4 regions of the Chryseobacterium sp. HR92 genome follow, and region 2 is predicted to be linked to each of the others. Evidence: riboswitches for the same ligand, from Rfam matches in the RefSeq annotation. Region 2 holds a riboswitch; each other region holds the start of a gene.
What was found. Region 2 has a riboswitch for S-adenosylmethionine ahead of SFA27_RS20520 (alpha/beta fold hydrolase). Riboswitches for the same ligand answer to the same signal wherever they lie in the genome.
Positions count from the first base shown of each region.

Region 1: another riboswitch for S-adenosylmethionine. It lies ahead of SFA27_RS21295 (SusC/RagA family TonB-linked outer membrane protein); the one in region 2 lies ahead of SFA27_RS20520 (alpha/beta fold hydrolase).
Region 3: another riboswitch for S-adenosylmethionine. It lies ahead of SFA27_RS01380 (TonB-dependent receptor plug domain-containing protein); the one in region 2 lies ahead of SFA27_RS20520 (alpha/beta fold hydrolase).
Region 4: another riboswitch for S-adenosylmethionine. It lies ahead of SFA27_RS01040 (TonB-dependent receptor plug domain-containing protein); the one in region 2 lies ahead of SFA27_RS20520 (alpha/beta fold hydrolase).

Region 1 is NZ_CP139139.1:4,694,374-4,697,585, reverse strand. Features, by position in the region: gene pckA (phosphoenolpyruvate carboxykinase (ATP)) at 1-390, shown strand, start outside; gene SFA27_RS21300 (type II 3-dehydroquinate dehydratase) at 565-972, opposite strand; SAM riboswitch class I at 1,218-1,316, shown strand; gene SFA27_RS21295 (SusC/RagA family TonB-linked outer membrane protein) at 1,400-3,212, shown strand, end outside.
Region 2 is NZ_CP139139.1:4,533,745-4,536,956, forward strand. Features, by position in the region: gene SFA27_RS20515 (ACT domain-containing protein) at 1-442, opposite strand, end outside; gene SFA27_RS20520 (alpha/beta fold hydrolase) at 442-1,386, opposite strand; SAM riboswitch class I at 1,454-1,560, opposite strand; gene SFA27_RS20525 (MGH1-like glycoside hydrolase domain-containing protein) at 1,749-3,212, shown strand, end outside.
Region 3 is NZ_CP139139.1:297,651-300,862, reverse strand. Features, by position in the region: gene SFA27_RS01380 (TonB-dependent receptor plug domain-containing protein) at 1-1,883, opposite strand, end outside; SAM-I-IV-variant riboswitch at 2,181-2,278, opposite strand; gene SFA27_RS01375 (outer membrane beta-barrel protein) at 2,398-3,212, shown strand, end outside.
Region 4 is NZ_CP139139.1:222,542-225,753, forward strand. Features, by position in the region: gene SFA27_RS01035 (alpha-amylase family glycosyl hydrolase) at 1-1,069, shown strand, start outside; SAM riboswitch class I at 1,144-1,249, shown strand; gene SFA27_RS01040 (TonB-dependent receptor plug domain-containing protein) at 1,346-3,212, shown strand, end outside.

The DNA.
Region 1 (3,212 bases), 160 kb from region 2:
CACCCAACAATGTATTCTAAAACATTGATCGGTAAAATGCAGGAGCACGGAGCTAAAGCTTATTTGGTGAATACAGGTTGGAATGGTACAGGAAAGAGAATTTCTCTGAAAGATACAAGAGCAATCATTGATGCCATCATTGATGGTTCTATCGATAATGCTCCTAAAACTCAGGTTCCAATTATGAACCTTGAGATTCCTACTGAATTACCAAACGTTTCTACAGGTATTTTAGATCCTAGAGAGACTTACGAAAGTGCTTCAGAATGGGAAGAAAAAGCAAAAGATCTTGCTGCAAGATATATCAAAAACTTTGAGCAGTACTGTGATACTGAAGAAGGTAAGAAGTTAGTGGCTTCAGGACCTCAGTTACAGGAACAAACTATCTAATAGTTTATCAATACCATACAGAAAAGCCTCATCATTGATGAGGCTTTTTTATTTTGGTTTTTTATTTCTCAAATATTAACGCGTTAAATGGATAAGAATTGAGTGAATTATTTTCTTGTATCTATAATTATCTATGAAAATCTGTGCGATCTGTGGGAAAAGGATAAACTATAATTACTTCAAACTCAGTATGGCCAGCCTATATCCATCCATTCCAAAGCCGGATAAAACTGCATCCGTATTAGCTGCCGTCACAGACTTCTGTCTGAATTCCTCTCTTTTATAAATATTGCTGATGTGAACTTCTACTTTTGGTTTTCTGATGTTTTTCAAACAGTCAGCAATGGCATAAGAATAATGGGTAAAAGCTCCCGGATTAATCACTACAGCATCAAAATCATCTTCCTGAAGTCTGTTGATAAGCTCTCCTTCAATATTCGACTGGTAATATTTTAATTCATGAGACTGAAACTCGGATTTTAAAATTTCCATATAGCTTTCCATAGAAACAGTTCCATAGATTTCAGGTTCTCTGGTGCCTAACAGGTTGAGGTTAGGTCCGTTTATAATTAAAATTTTCATACTATAAAATTAAAAACTTTTTTGAATTAAATGATCAAAAATTTCAGTATAGATTAACGTTCGTTTAATTATATTATTAATAATGATATTTGTCATGTTTGATAAAATGATAACGGCTGCAACTCCTTATAGTAATGGGTTTTATTATAATCTTATGTTAAATTTTGAAAATTTATCATGAAAAAAATATAAGTCTACTTGTTTTGTAGACTAAAAGTTTTTAGATTTGCAACCATATTTCGATCGGCTTATAAAGAAAGATGGAGGGAACTGACCCAATGATATCTTGACAACCTACCCAATGGGCAAGGTGTTACGTTCAGCCTTTTTAGGAAAAATAAGCATTTGGTTTATCGTATTTATCGATGCCCTTTGCTGACTTTTCTGCAAAGGGCAAAATTTTAATATATGATAAATAAAATTGATTATGATTAGTAATAATTTATTCACTTCTAAAGCCTGGATACCTCCGGTTGCTGCATTTTTTCTGGGAGTGACCAGTATAAGTGCACAAAATTCCAGACCGGAAAAAGATAGTCTTCATGAAAAAGAGATTGATGAAGTAGTAGTGGTAGCGTACGGAAAAGCTAAAAGAAATAGCTATACCGGTTCTGTAGCTACAATTTCAAGTGATAAGATTAATAACAGACCTGTTACAAATATAACAAAAGCACTGGAAGGACAGGTTCCCGGACTTCAGGCGGTAAGCTCTTCAGGACAGCCGGGGGATACAGCATCAATCAGAATTCGTGGAATTGGCTCTGTAAGTGCTTCGAGTAGTCCATTATTTGTAGTTGACGGAATGCCTTTTGATGGAAACATCAATTCTATAAGTCCAAACGATATTGAATCGATCAGTGTTCTGAAAGATGCTACGGCAAGTTCATTATACGGTTCCAGAGGAGCAAACGGTGTGATCATTGTTACCACAAAATCTGGTAAAAAAGGTGATGCAAGAGTAAACTTTAATATAAGCCAGGGTTTCTCAAGCAGAGCGGTAAAAGATTATGAACAGGTAAATACAGATCAATATTTTCAGTTATATTGGGAAGCATTGAGAAACGGATATAAATCCAGCCAGATTTCGTCTCAGCAGGCTGCACAAATGGCAACTGACAATTTGATAAATTCATTGGGAATTAATCCTTATGGATCAAATTATGCAAAACCAGTAGGAACAGATGGGAAGCTTTTGCCGGGGGCAACTGCTTTATGGAATGACAACTGGAAAGATATTCTGCAAAGAGTAGCTTCGAGAAATCAGATAGATCTGGATTTCAGCGGAGGAAGTGAAAAAAGCAATTACTTTTTCTCTTTGGGCTATCTGGATGATAAAGGAATTGCCATCGGATCTGGTTTTAAGAAGTACAGTACAAGATTAAAAATCAATTCTGAAGTTAAAAAATGGTTAAATGTAGGAGCAAACCTAGCGTATACAAACAGTCTTCAGGAAGCACCTCCTTCATCAGATTCCAGAACGGATAATATCATTAATGCAGCGAGAGTGATCCCGTCTTTTTATCCTTATTATGAAAGAAATGCGGACGGAAGTTACAAGCTGGATGCAATTGGAAATTACATCTATGATTTTGGAAAATACAGACCAACAAATGCTTTGCAAAATGAAAATGCCGCTGCAACCTTACCTTTAGATAAAAATGAAAACCGGGAAGATAACTTTTCGGGGAAAGGTTTTGCTGAATTTACATTTTTGCCTGAGCTGAAATTCAAAACAAGCTTCTCTGTTGATCTGGTGAATTATAACGGTCATTATTATACCAATCCTTTGTTAGGGCAAGGTACAGAAATTGGTGGTTCTGTGACGAAAACAAATTCCAGAACACTTTCCTATACGACGAGTAATATTTTAACCTACGATAAAAAATTTGGCCAGCACCATATCAATCTTTTGGGAGGGCAGGAATTTTATCATTATGAATATCAGACAATTTCAGGAAACAGAAGTCAGTTTTCATTGCCTTATTATTATGAACCGGATGCTGCAGCTTTGTTAGGCGGTTTTAGCGGAAACAGTGACAAATTAGGTTTGTTGAGCTTTTTAGGAAAAGCGGAATATGATTATCAGAATAAATATTTTGTTTCCGGATCGGTGAGAGCAGATGGTTCTTCCAGATTCTCTCCTGAAAACAGGTGGGGAACTTTCTGGTCAGTAGGTGGTTCATGGAAAGCATCCAATGAAGATTTTATTAAAGAGTTAAATTTCTTTAACCAGTTGACAC
Region 2 (3,212 bases):
ATTCTATAATGTTTTTTGTTTTTTCGTCCTGTGAAGAAGTTACCACGATGTTGACTCTGTTTTCTCCTGCTACCTGATTCAAAAGCAATGGGAAAACATTGTTTCTTGCCAGCTCAGCAAAGACTTTATTGAAATCTTCTGCTACAAAACCGATAACAGAGACATTATTGATACTGTAAATCTGGGAAACTTTTCCTGATTTTCTTTCTGCTTCAAATTCATCGATAAGACAAGCTACTGCTTTTTCTGCATCATTTTCCTGAACCAGAATAGAAATTCCGTTTTCTACGGCTTGCTGAGAAATTACTCCTACACTGATACGCGCTAAAGTAAGCGCTTTAAAAATTCGTCCGTCAATTCCGATTTCTCCCAGGAAATCTTCTCCTTCAAATTTGACGATTGATCTGTTCTTCAAAAATTTTATTTCGTTAGCATTTTTCATTACTTCTGTAAAATGTTTTTAATGATATTATTTAATTGTTGATATTCCATTAGGAAGGCGTCATGCCCGTGTATAGATTGGATCTCGTAATAAGAAACATCCTTATTTTTCTCTTTTAAGTTTTCAAAACACATTCGGATTTCAGAAGCCGGGAAGAATAAGTCTGTATCTACGGAGATCATGTGCATTCGTGCCTGTATGTTCTCCATAGATGATTCATCAGCATTGATATTCATCAAAAGATGATTCATCAGCTTGTAAGCTTTTAAACTAAATCTTTCGTTTAGTGCATTACCATGATAAATCAACCAGTCTTCTGATTCCAGGCGTTGTTTTTCCTGGTTATATTGGTTTTGAAATCTGTCATTGAGCGATTGTGGTGTTCTGTAACAAAGCATAGCATGAATTCTTGCTTTCTGTAATGGTTCCTCTTTATCATTCAATAAAAATTTCTGAACCAGACATTGTGCATGAAGCCAATCGTGTGTTCTGTAATCACAGGCTATAGGAATAAATATTTTTGCGAGGTCCGGCTGCTTGGCAAGCATTTCCCATGCTATTCCTCCTCCCAGAGAGCCTCCGATAATGGCGTATAGATTTTTGATATGTAACACTTCAAGCCCTTTCAGAAATATCGCAGCGATATCTGAAGGCGTGAAATCTTCATAATCTTCAATTAAAAAATCGTCATATCCGTTTCCGGGTATATTGAAGCACAGAACAGTATATTGATCAGTATCAACAATCTGATTTTTTCCTACCAATTGTTTCCACCAGCCTTTTTCTCCGGATACATCTGAGTTTCCGGTAAGAGCATGATTGATTAAAATGATAGGTGCTGTAAACAGATCTTTCCCAAAAAGCTGATAGCTTAACAGGATATGGTATTCCTTTTGGGAATTGGTTTGATACGAAAGATTAATATAGTTTAGTTCTGTTTTCAATTCTATTATATTTTATATACAAATACAATTGAAAATGCCACAGGAAATGGCTGAAAAGAACTTCAGTAAGTTATCTGTCCAAAATACTTTGGTAGAACGTAGCACCTTCTTTGCTTGCGCAAAGGGTTGCTAAGGTTTCATAGGGTCTAATCCCTCAACCTTTCTTGATAACATTTTCAATATTTGAATGAACGAATAGTGCAAAGGTAGTTCTTTTCTTTTAATTTTTAAAAAAAATTATTTTAATATTTAAAAAAGCCCTTAAATACAAGTATTTCAAGACCATATTAATAATTGTTCAGATGAAAAAAATTGGAATTATTTTTCAAAAAAACTAACTTCGTATGGAAAAATGATGAGATATGACCGCCGAAAAAGAAAGATTACAAGATACCAAATGGAAAAACTGGGGACCTTATGTAAGCAACCGACAATGGGGAAATGTACGTGAAGATTACAGCTCAAACGGGAATGCCTGGGATTTTACCAATCATAATAACGCCGAAAGTTATGCTTACCGTTGGGGAGAGGAAGGCATCGCTGGAATTTCTGATGTAAAACAGTTGTTCTGTTTTGCTTTTTCATTCTGGAACAGGAAAGATAAAATGATAAAAGAACGGTTCTTCGGATTGAGCAACCCACAGGGAAATCATGGGGAAGACATCAAAGAAATCTTTTATTACCTGGACAATACACCTACTCACAGCTATATGAAAATGGTGTATAAATATCCTATCAATGAGTTTCCATATGATGAACTTCTTGCTGAAAACGGAAGACGCAGTAAAAAGGAACCGGAATATGAGATTTTCGATACCGGAATTTTTGATAACGATGAATATTTTGATATTTTCATTGAATATTGTAAAGCTGATCACAATGATATTCTGGCCAGAGTAACTGTCTGTAACCGAAGCCAGCATGGGGCTCCCATTGTAGTGGCCCCTACTGCCTGGTTCAGAAACAACTGGAAATGGGGATACAATACCTATAAAGGAGAACTGAATGCTTCTCATGACGGAAGTATTAACATTGGGCATGACAGTATTTCTATCAAAAAAATCTATACCCGGAATTCAAATGCACAAAGTATATTTTGTGACAATGAAACCAATACGTCCAAGCTTTACGGAACTCCTAAAACGGAGAATATGTATTTCAAAGATGGCATCAATAACTTCATTATTCATCAGGGAAACACTGTAAACTCTGAAAAAAAGGGTACAAAAGCTTCTTTTCTGATTGATGAAATTGTAGGAGCAGGCGAATCTAAAATTTTTGAATTCAGATTATGTCCTGATAAAACGGATGAACCTTTTGAAAATTTTGATACTATTTTCGATACCCGACAAGCTGAAGCTGAGGAGTTTTATAACGATATTCAGAATGATACTGTCAATGAAGATGAAAGAAATGTTCAGAGACAGGCTTTTGCCGGACTTCTCTGGAATAAGCAATTCTATCATTACAACATCGGAAAATGGCTGAAAGGTGATCCTAACTTTGAAGCTCCGAGAAATTTCAATGAATATGTAAGAAATACGGAATGGAATCACCTTCACAATAAGGATATTATTTCCATGCCTGACAAATGGGAATATCCATGGTATGCTACCTGGGATCTGGCATTTCACTGTGTACCTTTTTCCATCATTGATGCAGAATTTGCCAAGGGACAACTTTTGTTGCTTACCAAAGAATGGTACATGCATCCCAACGGACAGCTTCCAGCTTATGAATGGAATATGAGTGATGTGAATCCTCCTGTACATGCATGGTCCTGCTTCCGTGTTTTTAAAATTGATGAAAAAAACAATGGAAAGCCG
Region 3 (3,212 bases), 930 kb from region 2:
TTTCCCTGCTGAATCAGTGTAGAAGTAGAGCTATAATAGATCTGCGCTAAAGAAGGTGCTCTAAATCCTGTAGAAACAGCACCTCTCCAGTTCAGATTGGGAGCCAGTTTTACATTGGTTGCCACCTTATAATTGAATGTAGATCCGAAGTCTGAATAATTCTCATATCGCAAAGCACCTTCCAACAACCATCCGTCAGTAACTTCCAGCTCTGCATCAGCATAAGCCGCAATACTGTTTCTGTTTCCGGAAACTGCATTTTCCGGACTAAAGCCTGGAAAAACCTGAGCTCCGGCTGGTCTTATACTTCCGAAGAAATCGGTTACTTTTTCATTTTCAGGAGTTTTGGTAGTTACCACACGACCATAAATATCATAAGAAGCATAAGAGTTTTCATTTCCGGCGTTCACTTTATAATTTTCGTGTCGGTATTCAGCTCCGAAAGCAATGTTCAATCCTTTCAGTACATCATATTTTTTGGAGAAGTCAAGATTGACGGTATTTTGTGAAAACTCAGATCCTCCGGCGTCAAAAGTTCTTGGAGAGCTGTCTGTAAGTGAGGCATTAAAGGTATTTACAACCCCAAAACCAAAGGTATTTTTCCCAAATGTATTACTTAAATCCACATTCCAGCCATTCCATTTTCCTTTAATTCCGGCAGCAAGAGAATAATCATTTACAGCTGCTTCAATCTGAGGGAGATATCCATTGGGAGTAACTGCATTGATGTTTCTCTCCGTATTTGGGAGTCTGTAAAATCCTCCGGCATTTCCAAGACGGTAGCTATAGCCTCCAAATGAGTACACTTTCCAATCCTCATTCACAGGAATTTCAGAATTGAAGAAGAGCTGCCCCGATTGTAGCTTAGACTGTCCTGCTCTCAGGCTGAAATCTTTTCTTTCCAATCCTCTGTAGTTAAGTTCCTGGGACGTAAAATCTTTACCTAATATTTTTTGAAGATCAGAAATACTGTTTGCCCCTGAGATCTGAGACTGGAAATCAGTTCCAAAATAACCAACCTTAGTCGCATATTGTTTTACCGTATTGATAATCTGCTGAGTATTGGAAGTGTTGGTAATATTTTTATACAAACCATCAATATTAACTCCGTCCTGTAATGCTCTGTAATTAATAGCATTATACGCATTGAAAATATCTCCTTCCCTTACTCCCGCTCTGGAATAAGGATCACGGTATTGCGCAGAACCTGTCACGTTAATAAATCCGGATTTTCCAATTTTCGCTCCATAATTAAGATCTACAGAAATAGTCTGTCCGTCAACTCCTCCTGAGAAATTATTAGCAACAGGCGAAGCATATCCACCGAGAAATACCTGTCCGGAAAGTCCTAATCTTTTTTTCAATCCCAGGTTAACTACTCCTGCAATGGCATCAGAACCATATTGAGCAGAAGCTCCGTCTCTTAAAACCTCAATTTTTTCCAAAGCAAAAGCGGGAATAGCATTAAGATCAGTTCCTACAGAGCCTCTTCCCGGTGTAAGCGTTACATTAATCAATGAAGACTGATATCGTCTTTTTCCATTGAGTAACACTAAAACCTGATCAGGACCCAACCCTCTTAGAAGAGCAGGATCTACAAAGTCAGTTCCATCGTTCACCGTGTGTGAAGTGGATGAAAATGAAGGGACAATATAATTTAAAGCCTGGCTGATATTGTTCGTCGGGCTTTGTTTTAAAATTTTTGATATATTAATGATATCTACCGGAACGGGCGTATCTGTGAGTGATCTTCCGGAACCTCTTGATCCAAGGATGACTACATCATCTATTTTTTTAGATTGTAAAGTGTCCGTCTGTGCGTAATAAAATGTAGAGATAAGCGCGAAAGAAGGAATAAATATTTTTGTTTTGAAATTATGCATGTTGTTGGTTGTTTACTTTTTGTTGTTAAAAATTGTTTTTTTGAGCAATACAAACCCTGTAGCCTTAATTGTAAGGTTACCTTTGATGATCGGAATGTTTGTATTATTTTTTAGAAATAGAAAGTGCTAGCAGCAACAACACATGCGCATATAGAAATGGCATGAAAACATATCAGAATAATGAAGATTCACTTCATGATCCGAGGAATAAAAAATAACTGATGTAAGGTGATTTCCCTTGTCTTTAAACATTTGGTTTTAACTTTAAAACAAAAATTCAAGATGGGTAATGATAGAATGATAAACATTTTTTCCGGAAGATCCGGCTTATCGATTGCAGCACCTTGCTTGTTTTTGCAGGTTGCTATCCCATCTAGAGATTCTTGATAATTACCCGGCAAAGATATAATTATTTCGGAAATAAAAAAAATTTTAGCTTAATTTTTCGATTTTCACAATTTTAGCGTAACAAATTATCTTTTTCAGCGTCTAACCGGATATCAGTAAAAACATTATGAAAAAAACGATTTTCGCTTTATCTTTATTAGGCTCTATTTTTGTTTTCTCGCAGGAGAAAAGTAATAAACCTCAGGAAAAACAAATTGAAGGGGTAGTGATCACCAAAACTAAAAAAGCCGTTGAACAAAAAGCAGACCGTACTATTTTTGACTTTTCTGAACAACCTCAGCTGAATAACGGAAATGTTATGGAGGGAATTAAAAAACTTCCGGGACTTGTATCTACCGACATCGCAGGAATGATGTATCAGGGAAAAATGCTTGAAGTGTATCTGAATGGGAGACCCTTGAACATCACTTCCAATGAATTAAACTCCTTCCTTGAAGGAATGCCCGCCAACTCTGTAGAAAGAATTGAGGTAATCACCCAGCCCGGCGCTGAATTTCCGGCTACTTCCGGAGGTGCGATCATGAATATTATCACTAATAAAAACGCCAATAAATATTTAACAGCAACTTATTCCGGGAATTATTCTTTCACGAATTATGATAAATACAGAAACAGAACAACCAATTCTGTTAATTTAAATGCAAGAAATAAATATTTCGGATGGCAGCTGAACGTAGGTCAAAATTACCGTGAAAGTATGCTGAATGGCCAGCAGGATGAGCTTTTAACAAGTCATACCGATAGATACGGACGTGGATATTTTGCAAAATCAGGCTTAACTTTTGATTTGGGGCAGGACAGATTATTATTAAACTACGATATTTATCACAATAATAATGACAATTATACTTTAAGTAATGGTCATGGAGATTTGCCTTTCCAGAATAATCCAAAAGATTTAAGAGAAGCTTTTTATACATC
Region 4 (3,212 bases), 860 kb from region 2:
TGCAGAAGAACAGCAATGGGCCAATTACAGAGTAGCAGAAGGGAAAGGAGTAATGCTTTGGAATAAACAAACTGATCCTTATAACCAGAATACCATGGGATATAAAGACAACAGTAATTATGACAGAATGAACCACAGTCTTCATGGTTTTACCAATATGCGAGCTGTAGGGTATGGAGAGAGTCATGATGAAGAAAGGCTTATGTTTAAAAACCTTGCTTACGGAGCCGTTAATGGAAGTTACGATGTTAAAAATCTTAATACTGCTCTTGAAAGAATGAAAACTTTCGGAGCAACTTTCTTTACCATTCCTGGTCCGAAAATGATCTGGCAGTTTGGGGAATTAGGCTATGAGTTCAGTATCAACAGATGTGCTGACGGTACCATCAATAATGGGTGCAGAACCGATGAAAAACCTGTTGCATTTACTCTGGGATACGATACCAATGTAAACAGAAAATCAATATATGACACGTGGGCTAAAATAATCACGATCAGAAATACTCATCAGATTTTTAAAACTAAAACATACAGTATAGAATCCAATAATCTGACTAATGATCCGGATGGATTGATCACGAGAATTTATCTCTATGATCCGGCTATTACAACCGGAATAAAAAATGTGGTAGTACTGGCCAATTACACCACATCAGCACAAAACGTTGTTCCTTTCTTTCCTTACACAGGGCAATGGCAAAACCTAATGGATGATACTATTTCGAATGTAGCTTCCACAACAGCCCCAATCAATTTACAGCCGGGAGAATTCAGAATCTTCGGGAATTATGCTGGTGCCTTGTCGGCAATTGATACAAACGCTGTAAATAAATTATCCCTTCAGATTGCTGAGAATCCGATACAAAACGGAACTGCAAAATTAGTTTTCAGTAAAGCGAAAAACGGAGAAATTTTGATTTTTGATATGACCGGTAAGAAACTGGATTCATTCAAGCTAAATAAAGAAAACGGAACTTATGAAGTGAAAGTCAATTATCCGGCAGGAACTTATCTGATACAGCTGAAATCGGAAACAGGAACCGCCATTCAAAAGATGATTGTTAAATAAACGAAAAGGCAGATTTGCAGTATTGCAGATTTGCCTTTTTTGTATATTAAGAAAATTAGTCTACTTTTGCAGTAGATTTATCAAGAAAGGTGGAGGGATTTGGCCCAAAGAAACCTTAGCAACCTGCACAATTCGAGAAGTGTAAAGGTGCTAATTCCAACCCTGAGGGGGAGATAAGTGAAGTCAATATTCTTATATGAATTCCATTTCTTGAAGTCTTGTAATCGCTGCGGAAATATCCGCCAGACCGTTATTATTTAATTGGCAAGAACAAAAATGAAAAAATTAAGTACAGCTGTATTATTGCTTGGAGCAATTTGGGTTGCTGCTCAGGAGAATGAGGAAAAAGGAAAGCAAATAGAAGATATTATCATCGTTGGAAACCGTAATGTCAAAAGAACAAAACTGGAAACACCGGTTCCTGTAGATGTTATCAGTATTGACAAAATCCAAAGAAGTTCTCCGCAAATGACAGCTCAGGATCTTCTGAACTATGTGATCCCATCGTTTAATGCAGTGAGACAGTCAGCTTCTGATGGAACCGAACATATTGACCCCGTAACCTTAAGAGGAATGGGACCAGATCAGGTTCTTGTATTGCTGAATGGAAAAAGAAGACATACAACCTCTTTGGTCAACTATCAGAATACAGTGGGAAATGGCTCTGTAGGAACAGACCTGAGCACAATTCCTGTGATTGCTATTGATAGAATAGAAGTTTTAAGGGATGGTGCAGCAGCACAATACGGTTCTGATGCCATTGCAGGAGTAATCAATATTATTCTTAAAAAAAATCCAGGTGCTTCAGCAAGTCTTACTTACGGATTGACCGGAAGAAATGATGGGGATACTTATCAGGCGGGAGTCAATTATGGAACTTCATTAGGAAAAAAAGACGGGTATATCAACCTTTCCCTGCAGTTAAGCCACAGGGGCAAAACCACAAGAACTCAAAACCATGACCTCGATATTTTCGGGAATAATTTTGCGTATGCATTTGCTGATGATCCCGCTGCAGCAAGAGCGGCGGATGATGAGAAGATAAAGGAACGAGGATTGACCCGTGATGATTTCAATTTTCAGATCGGAGATGCCCAGATCAGACAGGGACAGTTGTTTTTCAATGCAGAATATCCTTTTAATGATAATTTTAAAGTATATTCTTTCGGAGGTTTCAGTATCAAAGAAGGAAAAGGATTTGGTTTCAGAAGACTTCCTAGCGAAACATCCAATGTAGTTGCGTCCATTTATCCAAACGGATTTCAGGCAGTTCTTGGATCTCAGGTATATGATGTTTCTTATGCTGTAGGGGCTAAATATAATGTTAATAACTGGCTATTTGACTTAAGCAATACCTTCGGGAGCAATACCTTCAATTATAATGTGAGCAATACCAACAATGCTTCTCTCGGGTCAAAATCACCAACCCGTTTTTACGCAGGCGCTCATAGTTTCCTTCAGAATACTGTGAATCTTGATATTTCCAAAAATATAAACCGTTTCAATATCGCATTCGGTGGAGAATTCAGATTTGAACAATATGAGATCAAAGCCGGCGATGAAGCATCTTATACCCAATATGATATCAATGGAAACGTTGCCACTGAAGGATCCACAGTACTTGGCGCAGGAGGATCTCAATCCTTTATCGGTTTTTCTCCCAACAATGCATTGAAGAAAGACAGACATTCCACTGCGGTGTATGCTGATGTTTCGTATGATTTAGATAAAAAATTAAATATTGATGCCGCTGCCAGATTTGAAAATTATTCAGATTTTGGGAATACCTTGAACGGAAAGCTGGCCATACGATATGAATTCGTGAAAAATTATGCAGTAAGAGCAGCGGTTGGAACAGGGTTTAGAGCGCCTTCGCTTCAGCAGCAGTATTTCAATAATTCATATGCGGATATTTCTACTTCCGGCTCAAAGATTGTTACCAAAGGAATATTCAGTAATGATAGCGAAGCCGCCAGAATTCTTGGATTTGATAAACTCAAACAGGAAACTTCTATCAACGCGAGTGCTGGATTTACGCTGAAACCTTTAAACAATTTGACGATCGCTATAGATGGATACTGGATTAAAGTGAAAGACAGAATTGTGATTACCAGCAATATTACAGACTCAAGGTTAGACCAGT